DNA from 2 places in the Companilactobacillus sp. FL22-1 genome. Region 1 is predicted to be linked to the other one. Evidence: predicted binding sites of a transcription regulator. Region 1 holds the regulator's gene; the other holds the start of a gene.
What was found. The regulator HrcA, encoded in region 1, represses chaperone genes, less so after heat shock. The targets are predictions, from matches to a motif close to TTAGCACTCNNNNNNNNNGAGTGCTAA.
Positions count from the first base shown of each region.

Region 1 (7,598 bases):
ACAGTCAAATTGACTGGGCCATGAACTGTATTAACTTTGATTTCGTCTCCTAAAGCTGCTTGTGGGAAACTGATGTTTACTGAAGCGTAGATGGTTGAACCATCACGTCTAAATTCCTTACTTGGTGCAACGTGGAAGACGATGTACAAATCACCATAAGGTCCACCGTTAGTTCCAGCCTCACCTTGACCCTCTAAACGCATTTGTTGGCCATCTTCAACTCCTGCCGGTACAGTAACTTTAAGTTCATGCTTTTCATTTACCTTACCTGAGCCGTGGCAAACGTTACATTTTTCTTTGATTTCTTTACCAGTACCGTTGCAGACATCACAGACAACTCTAGTACGCATACGACCAAGTGGAGTTTGACGATCAACCTCAACATAACCTGAACCGTGACATTTTGAACATGTTTCGGGATGAGTTCCGGGTTTAGCTCCAGAACCACCACAAGTACCACATTCTTCTTCACGATTATAGGAAATATTAGTCTTCTTACCAAAGACACCTTCTTCAAACGTCAAGTCCATACGATACTGTAAGTCTGAACCTTGTCTTGGGGCATTAGGGTTTGAACGAGTAGCACCGCCACCGCCGAAGAATTGGCTAAAGATATCTTCGAAACCACCGAATTGATCTCCAGCTCCTCCTCCGAAGCCGCCAAATCCGCCTTGACCACCATTCATACCGGCAGAACCATATTGATCATATTGAGCACGTTTTTGCGGATCTTTTAATAATTCGTAGGCTGCATTGACTTCCTTAAACTTCTCTTCAGCATCAGGGGCTTTATTCAAGTCAGGATGATACTTCTTAGATAGTTTCCGGAATGCCTTTCTTATTTCGTCATCAGAAGCGTTTTTATCAACGCCAAGTACGTCATATGGATTTTTATCTGCCATTAAATCACCTTTATATAATAAGAGTTAAATCCTATTCCTATTTAACGCTCAAAAGAGCAGCTATGTTTTTACTATACCATAACTGGTTTTAGTAATTAAACCACTGCTCTTTATCACAATTATTTCTTGTCTTTATCAGGATCTACTTCAGAGAAGTCGCCATCAACGGTATTGTCATCGCCTGACTTCTTACCATCAGTTGAGTTGTTGTTACCGTCATTGTTTGCACCGTTAGCTTGTTGAGCCTCTTGTGCTTGTTGATAAAGTTTAACTGATAAGTCTTGAACGATCTTATTCAAGTCATCCCGTTTCTTCTTCATGTCTTCAAGGTCGCCTGAATCTTGAGCTTTCTTCAAAGCATCACGAGCATCTTGGGCTTTCTTGATTTCATCGTCAGAAACTTTACCTTTAACGTCTTTTAGAGTCTTGTCAGTTGCGAATAATGTTTGTTCAACATCGTTCTTAACATCGACTTCTTCCTTACGTTTGTTATCTTCTTCTTCGTGTTCCTTAGCTTCTTTCATCATCTTGTCGATTTCTTCATCGCTCAAGCCTGATGAACTCTTGATAGTGATCTTTTGTTCCTTGTTAGTACCCATATCCTTAGCTGATACGTTAACAATACCGTTCTTATCAATATCGAAAGTAACTTGGATTTGTGGTACGCCACGAGGAGCTGCAGGAATATCTGTTAATTGGAAACGACCCAAAGTCTTGTTGTCAGCAGCCATTGGACGTTCACCTTGAAGAACGTGGATATCAACGGCGCTTTGGTTATCAGCAGCAGTTGAGAAGACTTGTGACTTGCTTGTTGGGATAGTTGTATTTCTATCGATCAACTTAGTGAAGACGCCACCCATTGTTTCGATACCAAGTGATAGTGGTGTAACATCAAGTAGAACAACGTCTTTAACATCACCAGAGATAACACCACCTTGGATAGCAGCACCCAAAGCAACGGCTTCATCAGGGTTGATTGAGTGGTCAGGTGTCTTGCCAGTCCACTTAGCAACTGCATCTTGAACAGCAGGGATACGTGTTGAACCACCATTTAAGATAACTTTGTCAATGTCAGAATTTGTCAAGTTGGCATCCTTCAAAGCATTGTCAACAGGGATCTTAGTTCTTTCAACAAGGTCTGATGTCAATTCGTCAAACTTAGCACGTGTCAAAGTTTCTTCCAAGTGAAGTGGGCCATTAGCACCAGATGAAATAAATGGAAGACTGATTGATGTTTGAGCAACACCTGACAAGTCCTTCTTAGCTTTTTCAGCGGCATCCTTCAAACGTTGTAGAGCCATCTTGTCTTGAGATAGATCAACGCCATTCTTTTCTTTAAATTGAGCAACTAACCAATCGATGATCTTTTGGTCAAAGTCATCACCACCAAGGTGTGTATCACCATTTGTTGAAAGTACTTCGAAGACGCCATCGCCTAATTGAAGTACAGAAACATCAAATGTACCACCACCAAGGTCATAAACAAGGATCTTTTCATCACCCTTGTCATTGTCAAGACCATAAGCAAGAGCAGAAGCTGTTGGTTCGTTAACGATACGTTGAACATTCAAGCCAGCGATCTTACCAGCATCTTTAGTTGCTTGTCTTTGTGAATCATTAAAGTAAGCTGGAACTGTGATAACAGCATCAGTAACTTTTTCACCTAAGTAATCTTCAGAGAACTTCTTGATGTGTTGCAAAATAAATGCTGAGATTTCTTGTGGTGTGTAAGACTTGCCAGCAACTGTTACTTTGTAGCCAGCTTCACCCATGTGACGCTTGATTGATGAAACAGTATCTGGGTTAGTGATTGCTTGACGCTTTGCAACTTCACCAACTTGGATTTCACCATCTTTAAAAGCAACAACAGATGGTGTTGTTCTAGCACCCTCGGGATTTGTAATAATCTTTGGTGAGCCACCTTCAAGAACGGCTACAGCAGAGTTTGTAGTACCTAAATCAATACCAATAACTTTAGACATAAACCTAAACCTCTTTTATTTTTTTAATTAATTAACAAATTTTTTATTGTGCGACAACGACCATTGCAGGACGGAGTACACGATCTTCTAATTTATAACCCTTTTGAAGCACCGAAACGACTGTGTCTTTTGCATGCTTATCATCGGCTGGTACAGTTTGAACAGCTTGACTCAAAGTTGGATCAAACTTCTCACCCTCATTGTCAATCGCCGTTACATGGTTATTTTCTAAGGCTTTGACCATGTGTTCATGTACCATCTCAATGCCCTTCTTCAATTGCTTGCTGGCATCGTCGTCAGCTTCAACTTGAAGCGCACGTTCAAGATTGTCCAAAACGGGAAGAATCTCTGTTGCCAATTTTTGACCGTCATACTTCAGGATGTCAGCGACTTCCTTATTATGACGCTTAGTCATATTTTGCATTTCAGCTTGACTTCTCAAAAGATTATCCTCTAAATCAGAGCTCTTCTGTTTGAGATCAGCAATTTCTTTATCCTTAGGATCAACTTTTTTAGCTGCTTCCTTTTTGGACTTATCTTCAGCTGGTTGCTTTGTTTGGGTTGCTTCTTCTTTAGAAGTCTTCAAATCTTGATCTTTTTCTTTGTCTGCCATTACTTCCTCCTAAAATTTCAAGAATCATCATACCTTGAATAATAATCAATTAGTCGTTTGGCTAATTCTACTCTGAACTCTCCGAGTAAACCAATTAATTGTGAATAATGCATCGTGGTTGGACCTAACAGGGCAATAACCCCTTTACCATGATGACCGACATCGTAATTAGCGGTAATGATACTGTAGTTCTTCAAAGCATCGCTGCCTAATTCACTACCTAACCGCACTCGAATACCGTCATCAGTAATACTTGGATCGATCAACTTCCGCAAGTCATTACTCTGATTGATGATCGAGAACAACGACTGAACTTGCGATAAATCAGCATTATCAGCGTAATTCAAAAGATTCAACTGTCCGTCAACGTAATACTTCTCTGAACCGGCCTTCTTGAAAAGCTGATCCATCATGTCCAACAAACCATCAGTCGAATACATGTATTCCGAAAGTATGGCTGGAACATCATTGTGAAGCATCTGGATAACTTTAGGTAAAGGCTGACCCACTAACTTATCATTGACGATATTGACAATCTTTTCAATTATCGAAGTATCAAAATCATCATCAATTGTATAAATATTATTCTCAACATTATTATCACTTGTGACAATAATAGCCATAAGTTGATGTGGATTCAAAGGCACGATTCTAAATCCTGTTAAGAGGATCGAACTGCTCTCTGGACCTAATGTGATTGCTGTGTAACTGGTCAGATGAGATAAAATTTTGGCAGATTGTTCGATGATATCATCAATCTGGTGATATGTTTTACCAAAATCTTCGTCAATTCTTTTCGCAATATCTGATGGAACGCTTGTTGGTTGAACTAAGTGATCCAGATAATAGCGATATCCCATTGCTGAAGGAATTCTACCCGAAGAAAGATGGGTCTTCTCGAGATAACCTACTTCTTCAAGTACTGCCATTTCGTTTCTGATTGTCGCAGAACTTACATGAAAAGGTAGTTCATTCATCAATGTCTTCGAACCAACCGGCTGGCCGGTATCTGTAAATATGCGCACGACTTCTCTCAAGATTGCATCTTGACGTTGTGATAGCATTATACCGTCCTCCTTTTTAGCACTATTCGTACCTGAGTGCTAACAATGTAAAATATAACAATCTATCCTAATAGTGTCAAGTATGCACGCTCATTTTTCGCAATTATTTCACAAATTATTTTCAACCGTAAATGATTTAGAAAGAAATAGCATCTCATCCCAATAAAAAACCTCTGGTTCAATTTAGAATCAGAGGACCTTTTGATTATTTCAATCAATCTGCAAAGCCTGGATAGAATTGGTTTGATCTAGTTTCAATTGTTTAACAAGACCCTCAGCGTTTTCAAACTTTACTTCGCCACGCAGATATTTTACCCATTCGAGCTCAACTTTTTGGCCATAAATATCTTGATCAAAGTCAAAGATATTCGTCTCGATTGTCACGCCCGTATTTTCTTTAAAGGTGACATTGTATCCCACCGAGGTCATCGCCTGATACCAATGGCCAGCCACTTTAATTCTCGTGGCATAGACGCCAATTTTTGGCACTAACTGTGGACCTGAAATTTCCAAGTTAGCGGTTGGAAAACCTAATTGACGGCCTCGTTGCAAGCCATGGATGATAACCCCTTGATTCTGATAACGGTAACCTAAAAATTGATTAGCTGCGTCAATTTGCCCACTTTCAATGAAACTCTTAATAGATGTCGAGCCGATCTTTTTCCCATCGATCAATTGTTCAGGAACCGTAACTGTTTCAAATCGTCCTTGAGCAAAGTCAGGCAAGGTTTTCATATTAGCACGGTCTTTTTTGCCATACGTATAATCAAAACCTGCTACAACATACTTAGCTTTCAATCCGAGCATATACTGGTCCACAAAGGCCTGGGGCTCTAAATGGGCAAAATCATCGCTGAATTCGACAAAATAAAGTGCATCTACACCTAATTGCTCAACTAATTCAGCTTTTCTGGACATGGTTGATAAATATTTAAAATTTTTCTCATGTTGGTAAACTGTGCGAGGTGAGCGGTCAAAAGTCATTAAGACTGCTGGCAAGTTTTTTTCACGTGCTAAAGCTACACCCGTTTTAATGACCTTTTGATGCCCCAAATGTACACCATCAAAGAAGCCCATTATTAAGACAGTGTCGCTTTTGGGACGTTGCTGTTCCAATAAAGGATGTTTAACGTTTATTATTCGCATTTTTTATCTCTTTTTATTTATTATTCAATAACATTAAATCAGGAATCCACATATCTCTTACTTTATCATACTTGTAAAGGGCTTTCGTAATTCCATTTCGTTGAACTCGCAATTGTTGAGTCTTATCAGCTTCTACTTCTAAAAAGCCGCCATGTAAGACCCTAACTTCCCATTCTTCGTCAGTTAATTCGTGTTGAGGGACATCCTTTAAGACTTGGTCAATTGAACGTAAAAAGCTGTAATCATTATTGTCGAGCATCGTTGAAATTTGGCCAATTGTAAAAGTCTCGTCGAGACTGATCCCGGCACTCTTAACTCGCGTTAACTGCGACATATAAGCCGGCATTTCTAAAAGGTGACCGAATTCCACTGCCAAAGTTCTCACATATGTACCTTTAGAACACTTGACGTGAAACTTTACCGTCTGGTACCCAGTTGTGGGATCAAAAATCGGTTCATCCAAAATATGAAAATCATAAATATGAATCTGTCGCTGGGGACGCTCAACTTCAATGCCAGCACGGGCATATTCGTATAATTTCTTGCCATTGACTCTAACCGCAGAAAACATTGGTGGTATTTGTACTAAATCACCAGTCATTTTTTTAAAGGTCTCATTTAATTGCTCAACACTGAAAGGTTGCACCAGTTTCTTTTCTTCAACAACCTCACCCTCTCGATCTTCAGTCGTAGTTGATTTGCCTAAGGTGATCTGACCAACATATTCCTTAGGTGAACCAGTCAAAGTATTGACTAGTTTAGTAGCCTGTCCCACACAAATTGGTAAGACACCGTCAACAAGTGGATCTAATGTCCCGGTGTGTCCAATTTTTCGCGTGTGCAATAATTTTCTTAATTGATAAACGTAATCAGAACTAGTCTGCCCGATTTCTTTATTTAAAGGAATTACTCCGTCCATAACAATCTCCGTATCTGTCTATTCTCTTCAATAATCTTACTAGTTTTCAACTCAAAAAGGTAGATAAACCAGAATCGATTTATCTACCCATTTTTTAATTAAACATTACCGATTTGCTTCGTCTTGATGCATTTTAGCAATCAACTTATCGATTTTTTCACCATAACGAACTGAATCATCTTGTTTGAATTCTAGTTCAGGAACTTTATACAAAGTTAATTTTTGACCTAATTCACGGCGGATCAAACCGGTAGCTTTGTCCAGACCAGCTTGAGTTTTTTCAACGTCGCTAGCCTTTTCTGAGAGAATGCTGTAATAAATCGTGGCTTGTTGTAAGTCACCTGTCATCTCAACACCAGTTACTGTCACGCCTTGAACTCTTGGATCACGAACACGTTTTAAAAGAATGTCGTTAACTTCTTTTTGAATCTCTTGTTCTACACGACCAATACGATGTTTAACCATATCGTACCTCCTACATTATTTAAAAAACCTATTTAAGTCTTTTTATTCATCACTAGATGATTATATCACATCACGGTCAAAAAAAAGAAAGCCCCATGCTTTATGCATCAGACTTTCTATTTGAATTCAGTAATTATTTAACTGGAACTTCTTCCATGACATAAGCTTCAATTTGATCACCGATCTTAATATCGTTGTAGTTTTCGATTGTGATACCACATTCGAATCCGGAACCAACTTCTTTAACATCGTCTTTGAAACGTTTAAGTGAAGCAAGCTTGCCTTCGTAGATAACAACGCCATCTCGAACGAGTCTGACACCACTATCACGTTGGATCTTACCACTATCAACGTAACAACCAGCAATTGTACCGACCTTAGAAACATTATATGTTTCACGGACTGTCAAGTTACCAGTGATCTTTTCTTCATAAACTGGTTCAAGCATACCCTTCATAGCAGCTTCAACTTCATCGATAGCCTTATAGATAACTCTGTGTAGACGGA
Region 1 is NZ_JBINJY010000002.1:161,229-168,826, reverse strand. It holds gene dnaJ (molecular chaperone DnaJ) at 1-902, opposite strand, end outside; gene dnaK (molecular chaperone DnaK) at 1,022-2,884, opposite strand; gene grpE (nucleotide exchange factor GrpE) at 2,928-3,497, opposite strand; gene hrcA (heat-inducible transcriptional repressor HrcA) at 3,515-4,561, opposite strand; gene ribF (riboflavin biosynthesis protein RibF) at 4,772-5,707, opposite strand; gene truB (tRNA pseudouridine(55) synthase TruB) at 5,721-6,626, opposite strand; gene rbfA (30S ribosome-binding factor RbfA) at 6,732-7,091, opposite strand; gene infB (translation initiation factor IF-2) at 7,225-7,598, opposite strand, start outside.

Region 2 (7,598 bases), on a different contig from region 1:
ATATCGACTAGAGGCAAATGATGGGACTAACGAACAAAGTACCAGAAAAAGATGTACAAAAAACATTTAATGCAATTGCTGGTAATTATGATCGACTCAATACGATCATGAGTCTAGGTACACATCAACAATGGCGTAAAAAAGCTACTGCTAGAATTACCGTGGGTCCGGATAAGATTTTAGATCTTTGTTGTGGGACGGCCGACTGGACGATTATGTTAGCTAAACAATTTCCCCATGCTCAAGTTATCGGAATGGATTTTAGTCAAGAAATGTTGAAACAAGCTCAAAGTAAAGTCGCTCGATCTAACGTTACTAATGTGACTTTAGAAACTGGGGATGCGATGAATTTGATCAACTATGCAGACAGCAGTTTTGATGCAGTGACGATTGGCTTTGGACTTCGTAACGTTCCCGATGCGGCAAAAGTTTTATCGGAGATTTATCGAGTCTTAAAACCAGGAGGGCAGTTCGTCTGTCTGGAAGCCTTTAAAGTTGAGACACCAGTCATAAAAAAAGGCTGGCAATTGTATTTCAATCACGTGGTACCTTTGATGGGAAAAGTCTTTGCAAAAAAGGGTAGCGAATATCAATATCTTGATGATTCCGTTAATAAATTCGTCAGTATCAAACGCTTGGCTGAGATGATGCAGATCATTGGCTTTAAGGAGATAACAGTTGACGATTTGATGTTGAAAGCTGCCGCAATTCATTCAGCTTATAAATAAGACAAAAAAAGAACACCCGGGGAAGGTGTTCTTTTAATTTTTTAGGGGATTAAATATATATGTTATAGGGGGGATGAGATGAGATTTACTTATCTCTCATCTACAAGTAATACTATACTTGATAAGTGTGAACCAAATATTTTGAAAATGTGAAGAAATTATGAATTTTGATTTCTTTCATAAAAAAGTAAATAATTTACTTTGTAGCAAGCTAACAATTTTAATTTGAGGTGAAAACCATGGCAAATATCCGTGATGTAGCAAAACTTTCTGGACATTCAGTCTCTACTGTCTCACGAGTGATCAATCATCAGAGTTATGTAGCTGACAATACGCGCAAGGATATTTTATCGGCAATGAAACAACTAGATTATCATCCCAATGACGTGGCAAGAGCCTTGAGTATTGGGAAGACTTATCAGGTTGGAGTAGTCTTGCCTTACATTGATATTCCGTACTTCCAACGCTTAGTTTCGGCCATCACCAAAGTGGCTTTTAAAGAAAATTATCAAGTGACTCTATTGCCATCGGATTATAACGAAAAAAATGAAATAAAGTATCTAGAAATGTTGAAGCACCGCTCCTTTGATGGCTTGATTTTTACTTCTAGAACCATTTCCTTTGAAAAAATTCTTGAGTATAGTCAATATGGCACAATTACTTGTTGTGAAGATACGTTCAACTATCCCATTTCCTGTGCATATACTGACCGTAGAGAATCATATATGAAAGTTTTTGACTTATTGAAGAGATTAAAATTTCAACATATCGGCGTTACACTGAGTCGTAGTGCTAAATATAGCCAATCGACTAAGCAGACTAGTTCAGCTTTTAAAGAAATATTTGGACACGAAATCCCTAAAGAGGACTTATATATGGGTGCTTCTAATTATAGCGATGGTATTAAGGCCGCTAAGTCATTATTGCAAAGCGATTCAAAAATTCAAGTGATTTTTGCCAATAGTGATCAAGTTGCCGCCGGCATTTTACAACAATTAAAATTAATGAAGGTTGATATTCCGGTTATCGGACAAGAAGATTTTGATTACAGTCGCTTATTGAACTTTTCCACTATCGATCACAAACTAACCGAAATTGGCGAATATGCCTTTTGGTCACTTTTTGCAGATGGTATCGTCAAAAAGTCAATCCCGTCAGAGTTCATTTTGAGAGGGACTTTAATAAAATAAAAAAGAATCGATCATGAATTATTAATTCACGTCGATTCTTTTTAGTCACGAGACTGTTTTAACGCAGCCTCTTTTTTAGGGGATTGAATCTGTTTTGTAGGGGAGAAAGAATAGAAGAAACAAGTTCTATCCTGGTTTTATAACGAGCGGCTTATCATAAAAAGTTGTTAGTTTAATTTAAAAATGTAAGTGTATCTTAGATACCAATAGATAAGTCTTTTTTATTATATAAATTCTTTAGTCCTTTGTAGCTAAACGCTACATCCCATGAGAGTGGAAAAATTCCACTCTGCATTTAATAGTATAGCTTATTTTTAGTCCAACTACTACTGATAGAAGTCTAAAAACATAAAAAAACACCTCGGGGAAAGGTGTTTTAATTTAGGGGATTAAATATATATGTTATAGGGGGTGAGAAAAGGGATTAGGGATATCTCTTATCTACAAGTAATATAATACTCAATATATATTAATTAATTATTTGTAAAATGTGAAGATTTTGTGAAATCCTCTGTCAAAAGTAACTAAAAACCCGGTGATTCCAATCATAGAACCATCGGGCTTTTAGAAAAAATCAACGTTCAGTTAGTCAATATCTACGTGATGACCAGATTCGACTTTGTTTTCAAGCTTTGGCAAATTGATCTTCAAAACACCTTTGTCATATGTAGCTTTAATGTTGTTTGAATCAACTGCTGGCAAGTGATATTGTCTCGTGAAACGACCACTAGAACGTTCGCTCATGATCATATCGCCGTTTTTATCGTTATGGTCATTGAAGCTATCACGGTGTCCACTGACCGTCAAAACATTATTTTCATAGTTAATATCAATATCTTTCTTATCGAAAGCTGGCATATCTACATGGACTTGATAATCTTTATCAGTTTCCTTAATATCTGTTTTTAGAGTTGAATCTTCAGGGAAATTGTTGTCAAATATTGATGGAAAACTATTCATCCAAGAATCATTGTTAAACCAATTTCTCATCAAATTGTTACGATCCATAATTTCATTTGTCATACTACGTTACTTCCTTTCCCTTCATTACAAGTATATTATAGGTCGTGAGGGAACAAGAGTTCAAGAATTTAGCACTCTTAATTGATTAGTGCTAATTATTGGAATTTGGAAATGAATAGTTTAATTCGTGTGATACAATAAATTTTATAAAAGAAGGCTAGTGAAATGACTCAATTAATTATGAAGCGGATATATGATAAGGAATTACCGACAGGCTATCGTGTTTTGGTGGATCGCTTATGGCCTCGAGGAATGTCTAAAGTTCGAGCAGATTTGGACCTTTGGGCTAAAGAAATCGCTCCCTCAGCAGATTTACGCAAGTGGTTTGGTCATGATCCCGATAAATATGAGGAGTTCAAGAGTAAATATTTAGCAGAAATTAATACGAATTCATATACACCAGAGTTTTTAACAAGCATCAAAACGGCTTTAAAGGATCAGGATGTTCTTATACTGTATAGTGCCAAAGATCAAGAACATAATGATGCCGTAGTTTTAATGGAATATCTAAAATCTAAAGTATAAAAGTTGTAGATTGGGTTGGCTAAAAATATGGAAGAATTTGACTTACAATCTTTATTATCGAGCAACGAAAAAATGTTGATTAGATTACTGCAATCTTATGCACAGACCAGCAACATTGCGGTTTTTATCTTGGGGAATGATGATCACTTGCGTGCTGGAATTTTTGGCGAATTGGCAGAAGGCAATAATTTAGTAAAGATGAACCAATTGGCTGATTTATCTAAGTTGAGTGTCAATAAATATAAATATAATATTGAATACGCTGATGCACCGTTGCGGATAGCATCCATCAATCAACGAGTTGGTAAAGTTTGTGTTGCCAAAGATATCAAAAAAGGTACGGGAGCAGAACACGTAGCAGTTATGCAACAGCTGCAAAGTCATGCCACTTTTTTGAAAATGTTAACAGAAGACTTTTCTAAAATGATCATCCAAAATCGAGGGATCGATAATTTTATTATTAAGTATTCCCTGGATGTTAATAACGCTATTGATGAATTACAAGACAATGAAGGGCATGCTTTGCAACAGATCAAAGTAATGTCGACATCTAATACTTCGATCATTTCAGCGATTGAATACATCGATAATAACTTGAATAAACGGTTAACGCTTGATCAAGTTTCGAGTAAGGTCTATTTATCAGATTACTATTTCAGTAAACTCTTTAAACGGGAAACAGGGCTGAGTTTTTCAGTTTATTTGAATGCCCGGAAGATCCAAAAAGCAATGCTCTTACTTCGAGAGTCAGAAAAAAGTATCAATGAAATTTCGGATGCTTTAGGTTTTACACGTCTAAGTTACTTTAGTCAGACTTTTAAAAAATATACCGGCATTGCGCCCACGAAGTACAGAACTGAAAATGATAAAAAGTAGTTCTAAATGAAGATTGTGGAGTGAACCCACTTAGTTTGGAGATAAACCAAACTAAGTGGTTTTTTTGTGACGAATTTACATTTGAAGGGCAACATAGAAGAGAATACAAAACATAGCGAGTAGGGCAACCTTGTGAACATAAGATGAACAATTGTTTATAAATAATATACAAAATGACTTTTTTCATGAAAACAATTGTAGTAGACTTGAGACTTAATGTAATCGTACTACGTAGTTTTAAGGAGAGAGTTTCATGAAAAATGTCTTTAAGAAGGAATCCGTCGATACATATTTGAAGGCCGACTCCAGATTGACAAAGAGTCTCGGTGCTAGAGATTTGTTGGCCCTAGGAATTGGCGCGGTAATTGGGACTGGTATTTTTATTTTGCCGGGACACGAAGCAGCTTTGCACGCTGGACCTGCAGTGACGATTGCTTTTTTGATTGCTGCCATCGTTTCTGGATTAGTAGGAATGGCGTATGCTGAATTTTCTTCAGCGATGCCAGTAGCGGGATCGGCCTATTCTTTTGGCGCAGTTATTTATGGAGAAATTGTCGGCTGGGTACTGGGCTGGGCTTTGATTCTTGAATACTTTTTGACAGTTTCAGCGGAAGCAGTTGGATTCGCATCGTATTTCAATAATAATATCCTGGGAGCTTTTGGAGTCCATATGCCCAAGTTCCTTGCAGCTGGTCCTTTGGAAGGTGGCGGTATCAACTTATCGGCAACTTTGATTGTTTTATTGATTGCTGCCATTATTTTGAAAGGCGCTAGTCTCTCTAAAAAAGTTGAAAATGTGGCTGTTTTGATCAAGGTTGCAATTATTATTCTATTTATTGTCGTTGGGGCCTTTTATATCAAAACTAGTAATTACGTTCCTTTCTATCCCAAGCAGTTTCATACTGAACCTTTTGGAATGGGTGGAATCTCAACTGCAACGGCCACAGTTTTCTTTGCTTTTGTCGGTTTTGATGCTTTAGCTGCCAATTCAGCGGAAACAATCAATCCGAAAAAAGATGTCGTACGTGGAGTTTTGGGCACAGTCGTTGTCGCAGTTATTTTATATGTCGGTTTCTCATTTGTCCTGACTGGAATCGTTAATTATAAAGATTTAAATGTTGACGATCCGGCGGCCTATGCTTTGAAGGTGGTTCATTTGGACACTTGGAATAAATTGATCACCATTGGAGCTTTAGTGGGGATTTTTACCTCACTGTTAACGATGTTCTTCGGTGGTTCGCGTTTAGTTTATGCATTAGGCCGTGATGGTTTATTGCCTGAGAAGATGGGAGAAGTTGATGAAAAGTTTTCCGTACCTCGAAACGCCATTATCGTGGCGACAGTTGTCCAAGCATTCTTTGCTGGATTAGTGCCTTTGACTGAATTGACATCTTTGATTAACGCTGGAACGTTATTAGCCTTTGTCTTCATTTCCTTTGGAATAATTCCCTTGAGAAAACGTAAGGATATACCTAATGATGGTTTCAAAATGCCTTGGTTCCCAGTCTTACCAATTTTTGCTGGGCTGGCTAGTTTGTATTTCCTATTGATGTTACCAACTATTTCCAAAATCAGTGTTGGCTTGTGGATCACGATTGGAATCATTGTCTACTTTATCTATGGTTTGAGACATTCAAAATTACAAAATAAAAAATAGCCTCTGCGGAGACTATTTTTTTTTGCTCTTAGGAGCACGATTATTATTAATTTGGTGAATTATCAAAGTTATGACTATAGCGGCAATTAAAACACCAACGAAAACTAAGTTAGGTATTTCGATATCAATTGCTGGAATAGATAAGAATAATTTGATTGAGATGAAAAGAATCAAGAAGTACGCCATACCGTTTAATTCAGGAATACGACGCATCAAGCCCATAATCATTTCGGCGATTCCTCTCATGGCTAGGATACCGATCATGCCACCAATCAGCACGATTACGGGGTTACTAGATACAGCCAATGAAGCTAGAACTGAATCAATTGAAAAGACGATATCCATCAATTCAATCGAGATAACGACTTGCCAAAAGCGGGAGATATGTAGATGACGCTCTAAAGCATTGTCCTTATGTTCTTTTTTTGTAGCGCCATTAGTCTGACGTTTTTTGGAGAAGAAGAAGTGACTCAAGAACAGATAGAAAAGATAACCTGCTCCGAGAACTTTGATCCACCAAAAATTAATTAGATAAACTCCGATTCCGATAACTAAGAACCGAAAAATATAGGCTCCTAAAAGTCCATAAAAAAGTGATTTTTCCTGTTCGACTTTCGTTGGCAACGACTGCGTTTGTGCAGCCAAGACGACAGCGTTGTCCACTGATAGCATGCATTCCATGACTACCAAAGACAGAATAACTAGCCAATCTTCCCCCGACTCGATAACGGTTGCCCAATTATGGAGATCAAAGAATGGCCCATACATATTTACAATTGCATTCAATCAATATTCCTTGCTTTCTATTTGTTTTCCTAAACTGATAATAACAGATTGCTTTTAAGATTTACACAAAAAATATGAAAAGCAAATATCCCCATATTACATGTGAAAACTCCAAAAAGTAGGATTGATGTTGGAATCGTAATCAGAAATTGTTTGTCCAATCGTTTTGATTCCGGTCTCTATCTGGCTTTGATCGACTTGAGAAATGCTTAAACGTAATAGAGAAATATTCTTTTGTAACGGTAAAAACATCCGTGAAACGTCATCAACGAGGATATTCTTTTGAGCAAGCTGTTGCGTCAAGATAGTAGAGTTGATGCCGCGAGGTAACTTGATCGAAGTGTAAAATCCGGTTTGGGGATGATTGATCGTTGCGCCATTTGGTAAGTATCGATCGGCAACGTCCAGTAAAGTGGACATTTTTTTTGCGTAGAGTTGCTTGATATTTTTTAGGTGGACTGTAAACATCCCATTTTCCATAAAAGTGGCCAAGGTGGCTTGAGAAAGAGTGGAGGTGTAAGAATCTAAATATGATTTGTACTCCAAAAAAGCTGGAATCAGCACTTCTGGAACCACGATAGCGGCGATACGTAAACTGGGCAAGAATATTTTAGAGAAACTCTTCAAGTAGATAACCCGACCATTTGGAGAATCTGAGAAGAGTGGGTCACGTTTAGAGATTTGATCAATATCACCCAAATAATCGTCCTCAACCAAGTAGACATCGTATTTTTCAGCTAAATTTAACAGTTTTTGTTTTTCCTTTTTTGAATAGGAGTGTCCTAATGGATTTTGGAACCGACTCATAAGGTA
Region 2 is NZ_JBINJY010000001.1:192,387-199,984, reverse strand. It holds gene ACG72T_RS00935 (histidine phosphatase family protein) at 1-11, shown strand, start outside; gene ubiE (bifunctional demethylmenaquinone methyltransferase/2-methoxy-6-polyprenyl-1,4-benzoquinol methylase UbiE) at 21-728, shown strand; gene ACG72T_RS00925 (LacI family DNA-binding transcriptional regulator) at 968-1,918, shown strand; gene ACG72T_RS00920 (Hsp20/alpha crystallin family protein) at 2,504-2,941, opposite strand; gene ACG72T_RS00915 (DUF488 domain-containing protein) at 3,107-3,466, shown strand; gene ACG72T_RS00910 (helix-turn-helix transcriptional regulator) at 3,494-4,342, shown strand; gene ACG72T_RS00905 (APC family permease) at 4,596-5,999, shown strand; gene ACG72T_RS00900 (TerC family protein) at 6,012-6,785, opposite strand; gene ACG72T_RS00895 (PLP-dependent aminotransferase family protein) at 6,882-7,598, opposite strand, start outside.
Region 2: a site for HrcA is predicted at 3,010-3,036, ahead of ACG72T_RS00920 (Hsp20/alpha crystallin family protein). Genes of this name have one in related genera too.